2 linked regions of the Herpetosiphon gulosus genome follow. The protein of the gene in region 1 interacts with the protein of each later gene in a pairwise test. Links are inferred from orthologs where the notes say so. Each region holds a gene or a part of one and is shown in the gene's direction. Other genes may lie near its edges.

Evidence for each region.
Region 2: the proteins of dnaE (region 1) and dnaX interact in binary tests that used the Escherichia coli proteins (3 or more experiments, as listed by UniProt). The link is inferred for Herpetosiphon gulosus from one-to-one orthologs.

What each region holds. Positions count from the first base shown.
Region 1 is NZ_BAABRU010000002.1:1,103-11,662, reverse strand. What follows is about bases 4,964-9,338. They hold dnaE (DNA polymerase III subunit alpha), read left to right. Parts: upstream 4,964-5,274; coding sequence 5,275-9,138; downstream 9,139-9,338. Other genes in these bases: ABEB26_RS02070 (hypothetical protein), read left to right, coding at 9,171-9,338. In the rest of the region: ABEB26_RS02100 (ATP-binding protein), read left to right, coding at 1-1,185; ABEB26_RS02095 (MFS transporter), read right to left, coding at 1,516-2,802; ABEB26_RS02090 (DinB family protein), read left to right, coding at 3,162-3,635; ABEB26_RS02085 (phosphatidate cytidylyltransferase), read left to right, coding at 3,690-4,532; ABEB26_RS02080 (hypothetical protein), read left to right, coding at 4,646-4,810; more of ABEB26_RS02070, read left to right, coding at 9,339-10,127; ABEB26_RS02065 (hypothetical protein), read right to left, coding at 10,183-10,560. UniProt on the Escherichia coli protein: DNA polymerase III is a complex, multichain enzyme responsible for most of the replicative synthesis in bacteria. This DNA polymerase also exhibits 3' to 5' exonuclease activity. The alpha chain is the DNA polymerase catalytic subunit.
Region 2 is NZ_BAABRU010000002.1:112,128-121,287, reverse strand. What follows is about bases 4,221-7,195. They hold dnaX (DNA polymerase III subunit gamma/tau), read left to right. Parts: upstream 4,221-4,828; coding sequence 4,829-6,562; downstream 6,563-7,195. Other genes in these bases: recR (recombination mediator RecR), read left to right, coding at 7,022-7,195; ABEB26_RS02550 (YbaB/EbfC family nucleoid-associated protein), read left to right, coding at 6,643-6,951; ABEB26_RS02560 (hypothetical protein), read left to right, coding at 4,221-4,602. Also shown: ABEB26_RS02590 (glycosyltransferase family 39 protein), read left to right, coding at 1-1,244; ABEB26_RS02575 (hypothetical protein), read left to right, coding at 1,728-1,949; ABEB26_RS02565 (DUF4013 domain-containing protein), read left to right, coding at 3,154-3,909; more of ABEB26_RS02560, read left to right, coding at 3,937-4,220; more of recR, read left to right, coding at 7,196-7,636; ABEB26_RS02540 (roadblock/LC7 domain-containing protein), read left to right, coding at 7,720-8,082; ABEB26_RS02535 (glycosyltransferase family 87 protein), read right to left, coding at 8,144-9,160. UniProt on the Escherichia coli protein: Part of the beta sliding clamp loading complex, which hydrolyzes ATP to load the beta clamp onto primed DNA to form the DNA replication pre-initiation complex.

The sequences.
Region 1 (10,560 bases):
TATTTTATTCAGGCCTTGGCTGATGTGGCGGCGCGGCCATTGCAACGGGCAACCAGTTATAGCGAATTGCTCGAAGCCCGCATGCAATTGCAACAAACCTTGGCTAGCTTACCACTGGGCTTGGCCTTGACCGATGGCGAAGGCCGGATTTTGCGCACCAATCCAGCATGGTATCAGCTTTGGCAAATTGAGCAGCCTGCCGATGAAACTGCGCTGTATTTGCCATGGGATATTTTGCCCTTGCTACTCAAACGGCTGTCGCATCCCTTGGAATTGACCGATTTTTTTGCTGAATGCCAAGCCCAACCCGATGAAACCCTCGAATTAGCCCTGCGTTTGAGCGAACCATTGCAAGATCTAAAGTTGCGTTCAACCCCAGTTAAAGATGCCCAGCACCAAATTACTGGGCGCTTGGTGGTGATTGAAGATGTGACCCGCGAACGTGAAATCGACAAGATGAAGAATGAGTTTGTGTCGGTGGTATCGCATGAATTGCGCACCCCGCTAACCTCGATTTTGGGCTATACCGAGTTGCTGTTAGCGCGTGAATTCAAGCCGATTGAACGTCAAGAGTTTGTGCAAACCGTCTATGATCAAGCCAACCAACTCTCGAAGATGGTCGATGATCTGTTGAATCTTTCGCGTTTGGATGCAGGCCAGATCAAGCTGAATCGTTGGGTGGTGTCGCTGCACCAAATTATTCGTGAAATTACCAAGCAACTCAACGAAATGCTGTCTGAAAAGCATCGTTTGTTAATTGACATTCCCGAGGGCATTCCGCCAATCTTTGCTGATAAAGATAAAGTGCGTCAGATTTTGACCAACTTGCTCTCGAACGCGATCAAATATTCGCCCAATGGTGGCCAAGTGGCATTAATTGTGCGTGAATTGCGCAAAGTGCCGCCTGGTGCACCGCCCTTGCCCAACGAGCGCTCAGTGATTATTGCAGTGCGCGACCAAGGCATGGGCATTTCCGAAGAAGATTTGCCTAAGCTGTTCACGCGCTTTTTCCGTGTCGATAACTCAACCACCCGCAAAATTGGCGGTACAGGCTTAGGCTTGTCGATCACCAAAGCCTTAATCGAATTGCATGGCGGGCGAATTTGGGCCACTAGCACGCTTGGTCGTGGCACAACCTTTTGGGTAACCTTGCCAATTGCCACCGAGCTAGCCCGCCGAGGGTAACCATAGAACATAGGGCAAAGAGCATAGATATAATGGTTCATTGGATTGACAACCAGTGCTCGTTCCCTCACCCCCAGCCCCTCGCCCACTGCGGCGGGCGAGGGGAGCACTCCTGGAGCGGTTCCCCCTCGCCTCGCGTGCGGGAGAGGGGGCTAGGGGGTGAGGGCATGCTGGCCGTTGCTAACCCAATAAACCATTACACATAGAGCATAGAGCATAAGGAGTAGGCTATTGGCTTTGAGCTATCGGAGATTGGTTGGAAAGTCAATAGTCAATAGCCTACTCCCTTTGTGGTTCTTTGTGTCCTTCGTGGATCACGATAAAAAGTGCTTACGAAGCCACAACTACCTGTGGCTCAGCATGAGCTTCGATCATGTGGGCAGATTGGGGATCGCGCACGGCAAAACGTAGAATCAGCCACGTTAGCAAACCGCCAGCTGCCGCTAGCGCAAACGTGTAATTGTAGCCCGCTGAATCAGCCAACCAACCGCCAATCAACGGTGCGACTAAAGTTGCTGGAGCAGTCAAGGTGTTGGCTAAACCAATGTAGCTTGGCCGCTCAGCAAGGCTGCCGAACTCTAAAGTCATAGCCATGGCCATCGTCCAAAAGGCAACGTTGGCCACCCCAGCAATCGCAAAAATTAAATAAAACCAACCCAAAGCTGGTGCTAACCACGCACCCATGCCTGCAACTAAGGCTAACAATGCTCCAACTTCCATTACCCGCCGATAGCCAATCCGATCGCCAAGCCAGCCCATGATTGGGTTGGCAACCGTTTGGATGATTAAATAGAGCGCGGTCATAATGCCAGCAGTCTGATCATCAAGCCCGAAGCGTTGCACTGCATATACTGTGAAAAATGCCGTCGCCATCAAGCCAAGCTGCGAGATAATCCGCGAGGCCAAAAACCAGCGAAAATTACGATCGCGCTTGAGAATATTGGCGATGCTGGCCCAAAAATCACGTTGGCTGCCATGGGTATGTTCTGGCTCGCGGCTTGGTTCTTTAGTCCAAGCCAAAAACGACCACGAAATAAACATCGCCACACCTGAAACCCCAAAACAGACCACGAAATCAAGCGGCGAGGGTAATTTATCCAAAATAACCCCAGCAGCGACCGCCCCAACGCTGGCGAGCAAATTGGCAGCGGCTGATTGCACCCCAAAGAACGTACCACGCCAGCGATGCGGCATAATTTTGCCGATCATGGTTTGCCAAGCGGTCGCGGTTACGCCACCGCCCAAGCCCTGCCAAATCAACAAAATATAGGCCAGCCACAAGGCTAATTCGCGGCCTAAATCAGCAGCAAACCAGGCAATCAAGGCTAAACCAAAAAAGGGCAAGCGCTCGTTGATCGTCATGAGCAGCACCATGGGTTTGTAACGCCGCAACGAAGCAACGCGCCGAGCAGTTAATAATTGGGGTAACTGCCAACCAACCGAGTGAATTGCCGAAACCAAGCCAATCAAGGTGGCCGAATCGGTCAAGGTATGCATAAATAGCGGAATAACCGTCACAAACGAGGCGATGCCCGTGGCCGCCCCAAAAAATGCCCCATCGGCCACATTCACGACCACATTATGCCGCACGTTGGCGTTGATGTCCTGCTGCTCCATAACCTGCCTAGCTTTGCTTGCAAAAACCATGATATGCCAATATGCGCATTATAATCGTTCCGAGAACGTTTCCATCAGCCCAATGAATGATGCTTTCTTAGGGCATAGGCCAACGTTAACGCCTGTCTAGATTATGATGATCACCACCCCTCCGCCCCGCCTCAAGGCGGGGAACGCAGGGTGTTTTCATCCCCCTGCACCCCCTAAAGGACGATTTTGGGTAAGCAGCCATATGCGAGAGCTTTTGCGAATTCCATTTTAAGCAGAGCCTGAAAAATAAACTAATTGCGCACATCTGTTCACAAAATACAACGATTAAGCTATGATGCTAAGCAATTGATTTTAGGTTGAGGTGGGTGATGCAAGCATTGACGGTTATCAAAGGCTTATTGGCTTACAACGCCGATTTTGATCAACGGATTTGGAGTAGTATTGAGGGCTTGAGTGACGAACAATTTTGCGCTGATTACCCCTATTCGCAGGGTTCGTTGCGCAATCATTTGGTGCATATCGCCAGCGTCGAACGAGCATGGCTTACAGGTTTGCAAACAGGTGAGCGGCCAAAACATCTTGATCCGCTGGAATATCCAACGATTGCCAGCGTGCGCGACGTGTTTAATCAGATGCGCAGCCAAGTAACCACCTATGTCGATCAATTGAGCGATGAGCAATTGGCCGACGTATTGCCAGGCATGAATTTGGCCCACTGGCAGGTTTTAGTCCAACTTGCCAATCATGCAACCGATCATCGGGCACAAATCTTGCGAATATTGCATGATTATGGCCAAAAAACCTTCGATCAAGATATTGTGTTGCATTTTTGGGGACGTTAATTCGTGGTATGCTAACCAACGTTCTCAGCCTATAAACCCATAGAGGAGGCCACGTTGGGCACGCGAATTGCAAGCGCTTTGGTATTAGCTCCAGTCGTATTGATCATTGTGTGGTTGGGCGGTTGGTGGACAACGGGCCTAATTGCCGTCGCAGTCGTGATCGGCATCTATGAAATTCAGCGGATTTTGCGAGTTGGTGGCTATCATCCACGTTTGCCATTAGCGATTGGCCTTGGTTTGGCCTTTGTGGCTGCGGCAGTAGCTCAACCACAAACCAACGTTAATTTAACCGGAGCCGTCGTGACCTTGGGCGCGATGGCTAGTTTGATCTATGAAATTAGTCGGCGGGAACGCACAGGCGCTCTTGATGCTTGGGCAGCCAGTTTGGGCAGCGCAATTTATGCTGGCGCAATGCTTAGCCATTTTGTTTTGCTGCGTGCTGCAACCAGCCCAACCCTCAGTGGCGGCCCGCTCAGCTCGCTCAATATTGAAACGGGTGCTGCTTGGATCTATGCCACCTTCGCCGTGACTTGGGCCTCAGATACTGGAGCCTATTTTGCAGGCCGCACCTTTGGTAAACATAAGCTGGCTCCAGTGCTTAGCCCCAAAAAAACTTGGGAAGGCTTTGTGGGCGGTACAATCGCCTCAATTGCTGCCGGAATTGGGATTGTGGCACTCTTAGGTATGCCATTAACCCTCGTTCAAGCAATTATTCTGGGGGTGATTGGGGCGGGTGGTGGCACGCTCGGCGATTTGGCTGAATCGTTGTTAAAACGCCAAGCAGGAGTCAAAGATTCTGGCAATCTGATTCCTGGCCATGGCGGCTTGCTTGATCGGGTTGATTCGCTGCTGTTCACTGCGCCGTTGGTCTACTATGTGTTGGTGGCTTGGCTCTAAATCGTTGGCTGAGCAACTGCTACGTTAACCCTGCTGCTTTTTGGGAGTAGGGTTTTTAAATTCGCTTTACTGGCCCATGATCAATCGTGCCGTTTCAATGGAACAAACTGTCAATGAGTTGCAACCTTCGATCAAGTGCTGAAAGTATTGGTTGCCGATCATTCTTTTTATATCTTGATGGGCTGTTCGAGCGCTTCGATAAGGTTACGACTGGTACGTTAGCGCGTTGGGATGCTACAACCTTGGTGCGACTCTTCGTTGGGTGTGGCAGCACTTAGCTTTGTCCCGCCCGAAACTACAACATATTTGTTCTATTTGCCGCAGGTTGCGCGCTAAATAAGACGTTGATTAATCGCTGTTGAGGCTACCCAAGTGGGTTTGATTGATGTCACTTGATCAAACCCACTTGGGGTTTAACCTACTAGCTGCGATTATGCAGAAACCTCGACATAATGTTTTACACCTTTAATCCACAGCTTATTCACGTAGTTATCCACAAACAGCTATGGTATAATACAAAGACTAAGCGGGAGCCAGCAAAACGGGCTTTTTTACCTCAAATTCTGAGTACACTACACGCTCCCTTGACACACCAAGCTGAGAATAAGCGTTTTCTCTACCATAGCGATGGCCTAAAAACCACCTTTTGCACTCAATTTGTGTAAAGCATTTTTTGCTCTTTTGCCGCCAGTTTGTGGGCGGCTTTCGCTATGGGCAACTCTAGCCATAGAAGAGGTTTGTTATGAAAGATTTTGTCCATCTTCACGTTCACTCGGAGTATAGCTTGCTTGATGGCTATGCCACAACCAAGGCCATTGCCGAACGTGCGGCTGAACTTCAGATGGACAGCATCGCCATAACCGACCACGGTGTGATGTATGGCGCGATGGAGTTTTATGCCAACGCCAAAAAAGCCAATGTCAAGCCGATTATTGGTATGGAAGCCTATATCGCCCCCAACTCGATTAAAGATCCCATGGTCAAGGGCGGCAAAAATTATTATCACTTGCTGTTGATCGCTCAAAATGAGGTTGGGTATCGCAATTTGGTGAAATTGACCTCGCGCTCACATCTCGATGGTATGGGCAAAGGCATTTTTGCGCGGCCACGGATCGATCGCCAGTTGCTTGAGCAGTATCACGAAGGCTTGATCGTCACATCGTCGTGTATCGCGGGCGAAGTGATTCAGCAAGTTCAAGCTAAACAACGCCAAAAAGCCATCGAAACGGTGGCATGGTTCCGCGATTTATTCGGGCCTGAGAATTATTTCATCGAATTGCAACTGCACAACAATACCCCCGAACTGGTCGAAATTAACGAAGAGTTGGTGCGAATCGCCAATGAAATGCATGTGCCTTTGGTGGCGACCAACGATACTCACTTTGTGCGCCGTGAAGATCTCGATACCCATTCGCGGGTGATGGCGATGGGCTTCAACTTGACGCTGCAAGAGTTGTGCTCGAAAAATTATCAAATGGACGAAACCTACCACATTATGTCGGGCGATGAAATGTGGGATCGCTACAAGATCTATGGCACGGCTCCGATGGAAAATACCCGCCGGATCGCCGATATGTGTAACCTGAAACTCGATTTCGGGCGGGTCGAATTGCCCGAATTTGATATTCCTGAAGGCCACGATGCTGCTTCGTACTTGCGGCTGATTTGCGAAGAAGGCTTGATCAAGCGCTGTAATGGCAATCCCACTGAGGAATATGTGCAGCGCCTGAGTTATGAACTTGACGTAATCAATCAAACTGGCTTTCCGGATTATATGTTGATCGTTTGGGATTACGTTAAATTTGCCCGCTCAAATGGGATTCCATGTCTGCCCCGGGGTTCGGCAGGTGCTTCGTTGGTGCTTTACTGCTTAGGCATTACCGATGTTGATCCGGTGCAGAACAAGCTGCTGTTCGAACGCTTTCTCTCGCCCGAACGCTTGGAAATGCCCGATATCGACACCGACTTTGCCGATGCGCGGCGTGGCGAAATTCTCGATTATATTGCAACTAAATATGGCCGTGAAAATGTGGCCCAAATTATCACCTATGGCACGCTAGGCGCAAAAGCAGCCTTGCGCGATATGGGCCGCGTGCTTGATATTCCGCTCAGTGAGGTTGATCGAGTTGCCAAATTAATTCCTACCTTGCCTGTGGGCATGACGATCGCCAAATCGCTGGATAAAGTACCCGAACTGAAGCAAATTTATGATACCGACCCCAAATTGCGCGAATTGATGGATTGGGCACGTAAAGTTGAAGGGCGCATGAAGAGCGTCGGAACTCATGCCTGTGGGGTCGTCGTTAGTCGCCATCCGCTCGAAAACATGGTGCCATTGCAACGCACCACCAAAGATGAACATGGGGTAATGGCCGCTTTTGAAGGACCGACGCTGGCCAAAATGGGCTTGCTCAAAATGGATATTTTGGGCTTGACCAACCTGTCGGTGGCCGCCGAAGCCTTGCAACTAATCGAGCAAACCACCGGCCAAACCATGTGGCTCTCGGATATTCCGCTTGATGATAAGAAAACCTTTGAAGCGCTTGGTCGCGGTGAGACCGTCGATGTCTTCCAGCTTGAATCGGCGGGCATGACTCGTTACCTCGTGCAACTCAAGCCCACCCGGGTCGATGATTTGTACGGTATGGTGGCGCTCTATCGGCCAGGCCCGCTGGAACAAATTCCAGTCTACATTCACAACAAAAATAATCCTCACGCGATCAAATATATTCACCCGATTCTCAAGCCAATTCTTGAAGATACCTACGGGGTTATCGTTTATCAAGAACAAATTATGCAATTGCTCCAAGCAGTTGCCGAATATACGCTTGGTGAAGCCTATATCGTGATTAAGGCTATCAGCAAGAAAAACAAAGAACTGATGGCGGAAAACTCGGTGCGGTTTAAAGAAGGGTGTTTACGCAAAGGCCTAACCCAAGCCCAAGCCGATGAACTGTGGGAACTGATTCTGCCATTTGCTGGCTATTCATTCAACCGTCCGCACTCGACACTTTACGGTTTGCTCTCATATCAAACGGCTTGGCTCAAAAATAATTATCCCACCGAATATATGACTGCAACGCTCTCAGCCGCTTCGGGCGAGATCGACGAAGTTGCCAAGAGCGTGGCCGAAGCCTCGCGCTTGGGCGTGGCCGTCTCGCCGCCCGATGTCAATGGTAGCAAAGAAGGCTTTACGATTGTTGATATTGCTGGCGAACTGCCCGAAGGCATCAAATACAATCGTGGAATTCGCTTTGGCCTGAGTGCAATTCGCAACGTTGGGATTGGCCCGATTCAGGCCATTTTGAAAGTTCGCGACGAAAGCGGCCCATTCAGCAGCATCGAAGACTTTTGTGCGCGGGTTGATCGCGGGGTGCTCAACAAGCGCGTGATGGAAAGTTTGGTCAAGTGTGGTGCGATGGATTCGTTGCCTGGCACACGTCACCAGAAACTTGCGATTCTTGATCGGGCGATTAGTGCTGGCCATGAAACCCAAAAAGCCCGTGAAGCAGGCCAAAATAGCCTGTTTGATATGCTGGGCGGCGGCGAACAAACCAGCACTCCGACGATCGCACCAATTCCCTTCCCTCCAGCCACAACTGGCCTCGAAATGCAGCGCGAATTGCTGAACTGGGAAAAAGAGCTATTGGGAATGTATATCTCTGCGCATCCCATGGCTCAAGCCTTAGCCAATGCCCCGCACGATCCTGGCCGGATCAGCCTTGGCATGATCGATAAAAAGCATATTGGTACAACCATCCGCTTGATTGGCATGATTAACAATACCAAGCGCATCCAAACCAAAAAAGGCGATTCGATGATGGTGGGCAAGGTCGAGGATCTTGAGGGCGAAATTGAATTTGTGGCCTTTCCGCGAACCTTGGAGCAATATGCCGAGCTGTTGGTTGATGATGCGATTGTGCAAATTACGGCCAAGGTTGATAATCGCCGCGACGAAATGCAGTTGATGCTTGAATCGGTTACGGCTTTCAAGGTTGAACAAACGAATAATAAGGCTGTGCCTACGGCTACGGTGGCGGTACGGCGTTCGGTTGGCGCAGTTGAGGCTATGCCCGAGTATCTTGATGATGGCGCACCAATGCCAGAGGAACCATTCAATGAAGATGTGTATGTTGAGGTACGTCCAGCTATGAGCACACCCAGCGTTAATTCAGCCCCAGCGAATGGCAATGGCTATGCTGCAAGTAATGGCAATGGCAACGGGCATTATCCCAATGGCAACGGCCACGGCGAAGCCACCCCAGCCGCAGTTACCATTGTGCCACGGCCACGACGTAAAGTCAGTGTTGCGCCAACTGCAGCGCCTGAAGATAGCAGCAACGTAGCGATTGCAAGTGGGCCGCGTTATCATCTGCACATTTATTTGCCACGCTCAGGCAACACCGAAACTGATATTCGGCGCATGCAAGAGATTGATCGGGTGTTACGCGGCTACGAAGGCGATCAACCAATTACGATCTATTTGCCGAATCCGATGGGTCAAGTGATGTTAGAGCCAAGCTATCGCATCAATCCCCAAGAGGGCTTATTGAGTAACCTCTATTCAATGCTCGGCCAAGAGAGCGCCGTGCTCGAACAACTCTAAAAACCAACCAATGACCATATTTGGAGGGTCGAATGGGTGTTTACCATTTTATGGGTGTAGGACGTTCGGTTGGAGCAGTAACTTGCGCAGTTGATTATATTGAAAAAGCTCTGCAAATGAGTGCCAAACCCAATCCACCAGAATCGATTCAACGTTTGTTTAAAAATAGTGGCGGGATTAATCATTCGGAAAAAAACGCAGGCTACATTGAAGCATTAGTTTTATTCTCTAGTCCTGAAGTTGTTGAACGAAAATTGAATGCATTTGACTATATAGGTAACGCTTCACCAGGTGATGTTCGTACTGAAATAGAGCGAGTATTATTGACAAAATGGAAAAATTTTGACCCTAAGAAAAAACGCAAGCTTTATTGGTGTAAGTTAAATATAAATAATTTCCAAGAATGCCTTAAAAGAGTGATAAGAGTTACCTATCATTTTTCAGCTCCTAATCGGCAAGGAAAAGAAATTTGGTGTAATCTTACCGGAGGGGCAAATGTAATAAATTTGGCATTAATGTCAATGGCTCAACTTACGAATAAATCAAATAAACAATATATTATTACTCAAGGTAAAGAACATGAAAAGTTTATTAGCGTTCCAGATGTTATAGATATAAATCCAAATACTGATAATTACTTTAATGTACTGCCGTTTATACAAACATCTATAGATAAAATTAATATATATAAAATATTAGAACTATTAAAAGCGAATCCATTGACAACAAATGATTTATATTCCAGATATAAAAACTTCAATGATAATCTTGACTTAAGATCATTTATACAAACACATATGACTAAAATATATGGGCAAGGATATACAAATCGAGATCGTCAAACAGATATTAATAGCATCACACGAGAAGGGTTAGATTTTTTAGAGCAAATGGATAATCTTATTATTGACTGTCATATGCCTAGTCTTTATGATGATCCTACTTTTGATGAAGATTCTAAAGCTTGGCTTGAGCAATCGACGATATAGTCAAAGATTGCAGCACGGGCGATCAAGAATTCGATCGCCCGTGCTGTGTTGTAGCCTATGGATAGGGATGCTGAGTTGGTTCGGGGCGGGGCGTGCGGGTTGGCTGTGGCTGCGGATAGGGGTTGGCCGTCGGTTCAGGGCGGGGCGTGCGGGTTGGCTGTGGCTGCGGATAGGGGTTGGCCGTCGGTTGCGGCTGTGGTGTACGGGTTGGCTGTGGCTGTGGATAGGGATTGGCAGTTGGCTCTGGCCGTGGCGTGCGGGTTGGCTCCGATTGTTCGGTTGGTTCTGGTTGCTCGGTCGGTTCTGACTGTGGTGTCTGAGTTGATTCTGGTTGCGTTCCAGTTGTTGGTTGAACGCCAGCTGTTGGCTGAATTACAAGCGTTGGCTGTGTACCAACGGTTGGCTGGGGATAAGGATTGACTGGTGGGATGCT
Region 2 (9,160 bases), 110 kb from region 1 along the record:
GTTTTGACCGTTCGAGCAGCGATTTAACCTGGCGTTTGTTGCCTGTGGGTTTAGCACTTGCCAGCGGTTTATGGCTGACATGGAGCCATCCACGGCGAAACATTATTTTAAGTTTGTGGCTTTTGCCCACGCTACTCTTTTTGGCGGTGTTAGCAGTAGGCTCGCCGCTCTACGAGCCACGTTACCTCAGTTTCAGCTTACCGCTTTTTTGCTTGATGTTGGCCTTCGGTTTGGCGGGCATGACCCAACAACGCTGGTTGAATGTCGGCAGCATCGTGGCGATCACAGGGTTAAGTGCTTGGTTGGTGTTTCAGCAGCCCTATGGCATTTGGAGCGGCAACGCGGTCAAGGAAGATTATCGTGGCGCGGTGCAAACCCTGGCTGAGCATGTCGCCCCTGATGATGTCGTGATTGTACAACCGCCCTATATTGCAACTTTGTATCAATACTATGCCAGCCGCGTTACGCCCGATGCGTTGCCTATTGCGCGTGGATTTGGGCGAATCGGCGCGATTGGCTATGATCAAGGCGAGTTTGATAATGATTATGCCGCGTTATTGGCGGGCCAACGCCGTGGCTGGCTGCTGATTGCGCCTGAAAATGCCAAGGCGATCGATCCGCCCAACCCGCAATATCCCCAAGATGATATGGGCAAAGTTGGGATTAATTTTCTGACTGCTGATTTAAATGATAAATGGCGTTGCACCGATTTGCCCTATTGGGAATTTAATGCGCTGCGGATTTTGTGTCAGAGCTTTCCACGGCCAATGCAAGTCGAGAATTTGGCGCTGGTAGGCACATGGTCAATTCCCAACTCAGCGACTGCCACGTGGGATCATACGTTGCAACTTGAAGGCTACCAATTTCAAGCCTGGGCCGATGGTTATCAAGCTGGTGGCACGTTGCCAGTGCAATTGGCGTGGCGCACTAACAGCGTTTTAGCCAAAGATTACCGTTTATTTATTCATTTAGTGCCAGCGTTGGGTGCACCAGTTGCCGCCCAAGTTGATACCATGCCGCTGAATGGTGGACTACCAACCAGCCGCTGGCAAGCCAACCAAGCGATTCATGATCAAGTGGCCGTGCCCTTGCCCAAAAATCTCGCCAAAGGCCAATATTTGGTCGTGCTCGGCTGGTATGATCCAACGATTACTGACATTGAAGCTCAACGCTTGCCCATGACAGCCAGCACCGCCCAACATGGAGCCAACTACATCGAATTGGGCACTGTCGAGATTGAGTAACAAATCTCCCACCCCCGACCCCTCTCCCACTGCGGTGAGCGAGGGGAGATCCAATGATCATGATCAAGGATTTCCCCCTCGCCTCGCGGGCGGGAGAGGGGCTAGGGGGTGAGGGCATGATATTCGAACCTTCGCTTTGTGAGAGAGGAATTAGGACGAGGAAATATCCTATTTGCAATTTTGCAACAGCTATGCTATACTCTTCCTCGCTACGGGGACGTGGCGGAATTGGCAGACGCGCTTGCCTTAGGAGCAAGTGTCCTAGACGTGAGAGTTCGAGTCTCTCCGTCCCCACCACTCCTCACAACTAAATCGCGGGAATAGCTCAGTTGGTAGAGCGTCTCCTTGCCAAGGAGAAGGTCGCGAGTTCGAGTCTCGTTTCCCGCTCCACACGATCAGCGCCTTCGGGCGCTGCATTGTTTTAAGCCTCATTCCACCGTATAATATCGCCAGAATTACTCTGCTAGTTTGAGGAAAACGCTCATGAAATTTGTGTTTGGCCTGATTGTTGGCATTGGTGCTGGCTTGGCAGCCTCGTATGTGCTCAACAACCGCGACGAAGAAGAAGGTGCGCTCGGTTCGCTGCAAGTTAGCGTTAAAGGTGCGCTCGATTCGGCCAAGGCGGCGATTGCTCAACGTGAAAAAGAACTATGGACTGAATTCCACGAACGTGTGCCCGCCCCTGATCAAACGACGATTGCCTAGCGAGTAGCACAATGCAAGCTGAATTAATTGCCATCGGCACTGAACTGACCCTTGGCACAACCGTCGATACCAATAGCGCTTGGTTGGCTCGTACCTTGGCCACAGTTGGGGTCGAGGTGCAACGTGTCACCTTAGTCGCCGATGATATTGGCGCAATCACCGAGGTGATCGCGGCGGCCTGGCAACGTAGCCCATTGGTGTTATGCACAGGCGGACTTGGCCCAACTGCCGACGATCTGACGCGCGAAGCCGTGGCCCAAGCAACTCAACGGCCCTTGGAATTCCACCAAGATCTGTTCGATGGCATCGCTGCTCGCTTTCGTTCGTTTGGCCGCACAATGAGCGAGAGCAACCGCCAGCAAGCCTTTGTGCCGATGGGCGCTCGACCAGTGCCCAACGCTCGGGGCACAGCACCCTCATTCATCATCGATGAAGGCTCACGGGCGCTGATGGTGTTTCCAGGCGTGCCCAGCGAGATGAAGTTTTTGGTTGAAACTGAGTTGCTGCCATTTTTGCGCAACGAGCGCGAGCTAAAATCAGTCTTGTTGGTGCGCTCGATTTGGCTCAGCGGCACAAGCGAGGCCGAGGCTGGCGAAATTATTGCCGATTTGATGCAAGCATCCTATCCAACGGTTGGCATTTCGGCCAAAGCCGCCCAATACGAAGTGCGAATCTCGGCTCAAGGCGAAGATCCAGCCCAAGTTGAGGCTGATATTGAGGCTTGTGCGGCAGAAGTGGAGCGGCGGCTTGAGCGCTTTTTGATGGATCGTGATGGCTTGGCGGCACATGTACTGCGGCGTTTGACCAATCGTTCGGCTAGTGTGGCAATTTATGAAGGCTTACGCGGTGCACCAATCTACAATGCTTTGCGTTCAGCCAAACCAGATCTAGTTCAAGCCTTGCGTGGCGTGACGATTCATCCGCTCGATCAAGCGGTTGATCGCGATGCTGCTGAATCGTTGGCAATTGCTGGGGCCAACACTGTGCGCAACAATTGGCAGGCCAGCTATGGAATTGCCGCTGTGCCAGCTCAAGTTGGAGCCGATGGCTTTACCGATGTCTGCATTGTGCTGGTTGGCAAAGATTTGCAACGTAGCTTTACCCGCCGAGTTGAATTAAAAAGTGACGATGCTTTGGGCTTTATCGCCACTGCTGCGCTTGATCTCATTCGACGCAGCTTGGAAGCATAGCACGAGGGGGAAACGTGGCAGGCGAACGATTTCAGCCATTGCGAGCATTACAAAACGCCCTGCGAATTGTTTGGAGCGACCGTATGTGGTTGCCCAAAGTTGCGCTTGGTGGCTTGCTTGGTTCAAGCATGTTTGGGGTAATTTGGCCTCAAGGCTTGGTAATTGAGCATCTTGATAATAGCTCGCGCGGTTATCGGCTGCCCTTGCCTGCGTGGCGACAATTTGGCGATAAAGCGGTGATGGGCTTGTTGGCAACCGTGATGGATTTTGTTTATTTTATTTTCCCGCAGCTGGTTGCCGCGACGTTTCTGTTTTGTGCGATTCTGCCGTTTATCGTGGGCGGCAACAACAGCATTGCCACTAGCGTAACATTGATAATTTTTGGCACGCTGTTTGGGGTTAGTTTCTTGGGCAGTTTCTCGCCAGTCAGCAAGCTTTTTTTTGCCCGCGATGGGGCCGTTGAAAAAGCCTTGGGACGAGCCAGTTTTCGGCGAGCGCTTGGCAGCAATGGCCGTTGGATCTATTTCAGTGCGCGGTTAGTGACCCTGCCAGTATATCTACCGGCACTGGGAGCTGGTTGGTGGCTCTGGCAATTGACCCATATTCCGGCAGTGGCGGTGTGGTGGCTGCTAGCAGCCTTATGGCTGTTGATGAGCTGTCTGTTTTGGGCTTGGTTGATTGTGGCTCAAGTCTATTTTGAGGCCGACCAAATTGTTGCAGATCGAGAGATCGAGCAGCGTTTAGCTGACCGTAAACGAGCTATCAGCTAGCAAACTTCCATCAACTAGGTGGTTGCTATGGAACGAGCACGGATTTTACGCTGGCGTTTAGAGCAGCAGATCGAGCGCATTCGCCAAACTGAGAGCGATCTGCATAGCCGTGCCACCGCCCGCATTGTGCGCCCATTAATCGAGCTGCAATTACCCCACTTTATGCAAGCCTTAGGCTCAGTTCAGCTAGAGCATTGCACCGAAATTCCCCATGCCAAAATTCAGGCTGATCGCTATTCGGTGATTGTACCAATCGTTGTGCGCGATCATCTCACCACCAAAGTTTTTGCGCTAAGGCCATTAATCGGCACATTTGTGATTGCGATTAACGCCAATACGATTGAATTTCGTTTGTTTTGCCGAGCGGTGCGCTATCGCAACCGCTTCGTTGGCGATGCCAAAACTGGCGAGTGGTTGGCTCCAGGCGAATATGTTGAAGAACATCACTTAGGTTCAGTCCAAGTCGATGTATCGCAACCCGAGCTAGCAGTCAAACAGCTTTTTGCGCAAGCCATGCCCCAAATTCCCCAGATTTTGCAATGGACTCAACGTGCTGCTAAAGCCCAACACCAGTATCGGTGGTATCAAGTTGGCCGAGGTTTGGCCTTCAATCTGGCCGTGCTGGGCTATATCGTGGCGTTATTGCTGATTTTATTGGGCAGTTTGGTGACCATGGCCAGTGCCTTTCCTTGATTGGTAAAGAACATAGAACAAAGCGCATAGAACATATGGGTCAGGATTCAGATATTAGGGGGTTGAGAGGATAAGGCTATTGGCTATCGGAATATAGTTCGTGGAATTCGTGCAATTCGTGGATTCAATCCAGTCTCTGATCGCTATGTTCTTTGTTCGATGCGCTATGTTCTAATCGGTGAGCATGCTATAATTGAGACTGATGTTTCAAAAGGGTTGAGTATAGATGTCGTCGCAAGCGTTATATCGAAAATGGCGGTCGCAGACCTTCGATGATTTGGTGGGCCAAAGCCATATTGTGCAAGCCTTGCGCAATGCCATTGCCGCCAATCGCATTGGCCATGCCTATTTATTTACTGGGCCGCGCGGGGTTGGCAAAACCAGTGCCGCACGGATTCTTTCCAAGGCGGTCAATTGTGAGCAAAACGATCCGCGTTTGCGGCCTTGTGGCGAGTGCAGCACCTGTCGCGCAATAGCCGAGGGTCGCGCTGTTGACGTGATTGAGATGGACGCTGCCTCGCATACCAGCGTTGATGATGCCCGCGAAATCATCGAAAAAGTCCAATTTCGCCCAACCCAATTTCGCAAAAAAGTTTATGTGATTGACGAAGTGCATATGTTGAGCACCGCTGCCTTCAATGCGTTGCTCAAAACCCTCGAAGAACCACCCGACCATGCTATGTTTATTTTAGCAACAACTGAATTTCATAAAGTGCCAGCGACGATTCTTTCACGCTGTCAGCGCTTTGTGTTCAATCGTCATACGATCGCCAACACGATTGCCCACCTCGAATGGGTCGCTGGCGAAGAAGGCGTTTTCCTTGAGCCTGGCGTGGCTGAGGCGGTGGCACGGGCGGCAACTGGCTCGATGCGCGATGCCATGAGCATTCTCGACCAGTTGATGGGCTATGGCGAACCGCAAATTCCCTTGAGTCGGGTGCAAAGTTTACTGGGGGCAACTGCCTCTCACGAGGTGGAAACCTTGGTAGCCGCCTTTGCCGCCGAAGATGTAGCCGCAGCATTAAGCGTGATCAACACGATTGCCGATCAAGGCGCTGATTTACGTCAGTTTACCCGCGATGTGGTGAGCTATTTACGAGGCCTGATGTTGCTTAAATCGGGTGGAGCCGCCGATTTGCTTGATGTTGGTCACGACGTTTTGGCTACGATGCAAAGCCATAGCCAACAGCTTGCCTTGGCGGCGATTTTGGCTTGGCTCAAAATTTTCAGCAGCCTCGATCATCAATTGCGTACCACGCCCTATGGTCAATTGCCCTTGGAAATGGCGGTCGTTGAAGCCTTGGTTGTGCCAGTACCAGTGGCGGTGACAGCACCCAGCCCAGTTCGTGGTACGGTGGCTCCAGCACCACGCCCGACTCCAGCCGTTGCACCACGCCCAGCCGAGCCAGCGCCAGTTCAACGTCAAACCCCAGCACCAAATGTTGTTGCTCCGCGCCAAGCTGAGCCAACAATTGTTGAGCAACCACCACCAGTTGTTGAACCAATCCCAGTGCCAGTTGCCGCCGTAGCAGTCCAACCAATGCCCGAAGCCGAGCAACATATCGTCTTGGCTGAATCGGAAATTTTGCTGGCTGAGGTTGAGGCGGTTTGGTTGCAAGTGATCGAAGATCTCAAGCCCTACAATCCGCGCTTGCAAGCGGTGCTCAAAAGCTGCGAACCATTGGCGCTCGAAGATAATACCTTGCTGATCGGCACGCCTTCGCCATTTCATACCAAACAACTCGACGACCAAACCCAACGGCGTTTGATCGAAGATTTACTGGCCAAAGCCGTGAATCGACAGATTTTTGTACGTGGCGAAGAAGCCAACCGCGATCAGCAAAATCGTGCCCGTGATGCTCGTCGCCAGCGCGAAGAGATCATGAAAGATCATGTGGTCAAGGCTGCCCGCAATATTTTCGATGCCCGCATTGTCGGGGTACAAGAGGATGGCAGCTGAACCAAGCCTACTTTGACATTTAGATTGAATTTCTTATACTTGCACTGCTTTAGGCTAGCACTATTCAACAAAGGAGTTTCATAATGGATCGCAAAATGCTCAATCAATTGCAACAAATGCAAAAGAAGTTGATGCAAGCTCAAGAAGATTTGGGCAAAACCTTGGTCGAAGGCAGCGCTGGCGGCGGCGTAATCGAAGTTAAGATGAACGGCCACCGCGAAATTCTCAGCATCGTTATCGCTCCAGAAGCGGTTGACCCCAACGAAATTGAAATGCTGCAAGACTTGCTGATGCTGGCAATTAACGATGCCTCAAAGAAGGCCGAAGAGCTTTCAAACGCCAAAATGGGGCCACTCACTGGCGGCTTGAATATTCCTGGCTTATTCTAAACGACTGTTTACCCCGACTCAGGGTGGTCGTGCGACCGCCCTGTTTTAACTTAACTGTGGAGCGTGTATTGTGGCATTTGGGTACGATACGATTACACCAGAACCAGTCGCAAAACTAATCGATGAATTTAATCGCTTGCCTGGAATTGGGCCAAAATCGGCCTCGCGCCTGGTTTTTTACCTGCTCCGCGCTAAACGTGAGCAATCTGAGCGCTTGGCCAACGCCATTATGGCCATGAAAGATAGCACGATCTTTTGTAATCGCTGCTTTAACATTACCGTCGAAGACCCTTGCCCAATTTGCACGAATGCCAATCGCAATGAGCGCCAAGTCTGTGTGGTCGAGGAGCCGCTCGATGTGGTGGCATTAGAGCGCACGGGTGAATTCAAAGGGCTGTATCATGTGCTGCACGGGGCAATCTCGCCAGTCGAAGGTATCAATCCTGAAGATTTGCGCATTCGTGAGTTGTTGGCTCGCTTGCGGGTTGAGCCAATCGAAGAAGTGATTCTCTCGACCAATCCCAATCTTGAGGGCGATGCAACGGCGGCCTATCTGGCACGCGAGATTATCCCCTTGGGCATTCGGGTAACGCGCTTGGCGCGGGGCTTGCCGATGGGCAGCGATCTCGAATATGCCGATGAAGTAACCTTGGGGCGAGCATTGCAAGGTCGTCGCGAAATGTAAGCCTGCCTTGCAGAGCGGGCGCGGTGTGGTATGATAGCTCAAACATCAGAACTCACTGCACAGTTTGTTGATAAGGAGCCACTATGGGGATGAAAGACATTTTGGCCAGCGCGATTGAAACCGTACCCGGTGTGAAATTGGCCGGAGTCGTGGGCACAGACGGGCTGGGCGTTGAAATGCTCCTCAACGATGTTGATGCAAACTTTAGCAAAGATATTGCTGAAGTGGAGCTGGGTGGCCTTGCTGCCGCCGCTGCGGGAGCCGCCTCGCGCTTAAAGGCTGGCCAGGTCCGTGATGTCGCGGTTGAGACCGATAATGCCACCTACTTGGCATCGCAAATCATCCCCGGCTACTTTGCTGTGTTGGCCGTCAATGGCGGTGGCAATCTTGGCCGCGCCCGCTTTGCGCTCAAACAATTGGTGGTTAAGCTCCAAGATACGCTGTAAACATCATAATCCTACGAGCGTTGCTTAAGCCTGCTGCTCGTAGGATTATTGTATTTAATGCTCAATCATGCAATTCGCTAGGTTGTAGAGCAATTTGTGGGCTTGGCAACAACGATTTTTGTTTGATAATCGTTTCCAACATTAGCAGCCAGAGCATCGATATCGCTGCAAATATCTCGATCACTGTCGATGTCTTGAAAATAATTAATATTATCAAGATTATAAAAAGCATTTGGAGCTTAGGCTTCTTCAAACTAGCCTGAAAGTAGATCATAAGTAAATAGATAATTGTTGGATAGATTGTAATAATATGATGAGTCCAAGAAAAAGGAGCAATCAAAAAGATGAGTGGCAGCGTTACAAAAACAATTTTCTCAAGCGCTTTGCGATCATTTTGATCAATGTATCGATAAACAACCAAGAAAGTAATAATGACTAAGGCGATACAAATGCCATAGGTCGCAGCTTTGGCGAATACTGGATAATTCATAACCTTGCTTGGATCTTGTTTGATCAAGATTTCAGCAAAAACTCCATTAACCCCTTTATTATCGAATAACGATACGTCGGTTAATCCCTCGGGATATTCACCATATCCTCCACTAGGCACAACATTCACAAGCCAATCGTTCCAGACAAAACTTGGAATAAATAACGTCGATCCAAGGGTTAGTAATATTAATAAGCTCGTTGTTGTAATTAATAATTTATATTTTTTATTAATCAAAAGAACAGGTAAAATAACAACTGGATACATTTTTAAAATAATTGCTAGCGCTAAAGCCAAACAGGCGATGGTTTGAAATGTATCTTTCAGCAGTATAAATATTAATAAAAATACTAGAACAATAACACTAACTTGACCACTATAGATATTTTCAATCAATGGGTAGGAATTATAGATGATAATCGTCAATAATAATGACTGAATTGATAGATATTTATAATTGAAAATCTTAATTAAAAGAAATATTGCTGCGATTATTGCAAGATGATTAATAATTGAATAAATAACTAGGGCATTTTTATACTCGAATAATGATAATGGATAGAATAATATAACACTTGGTGGTGGATA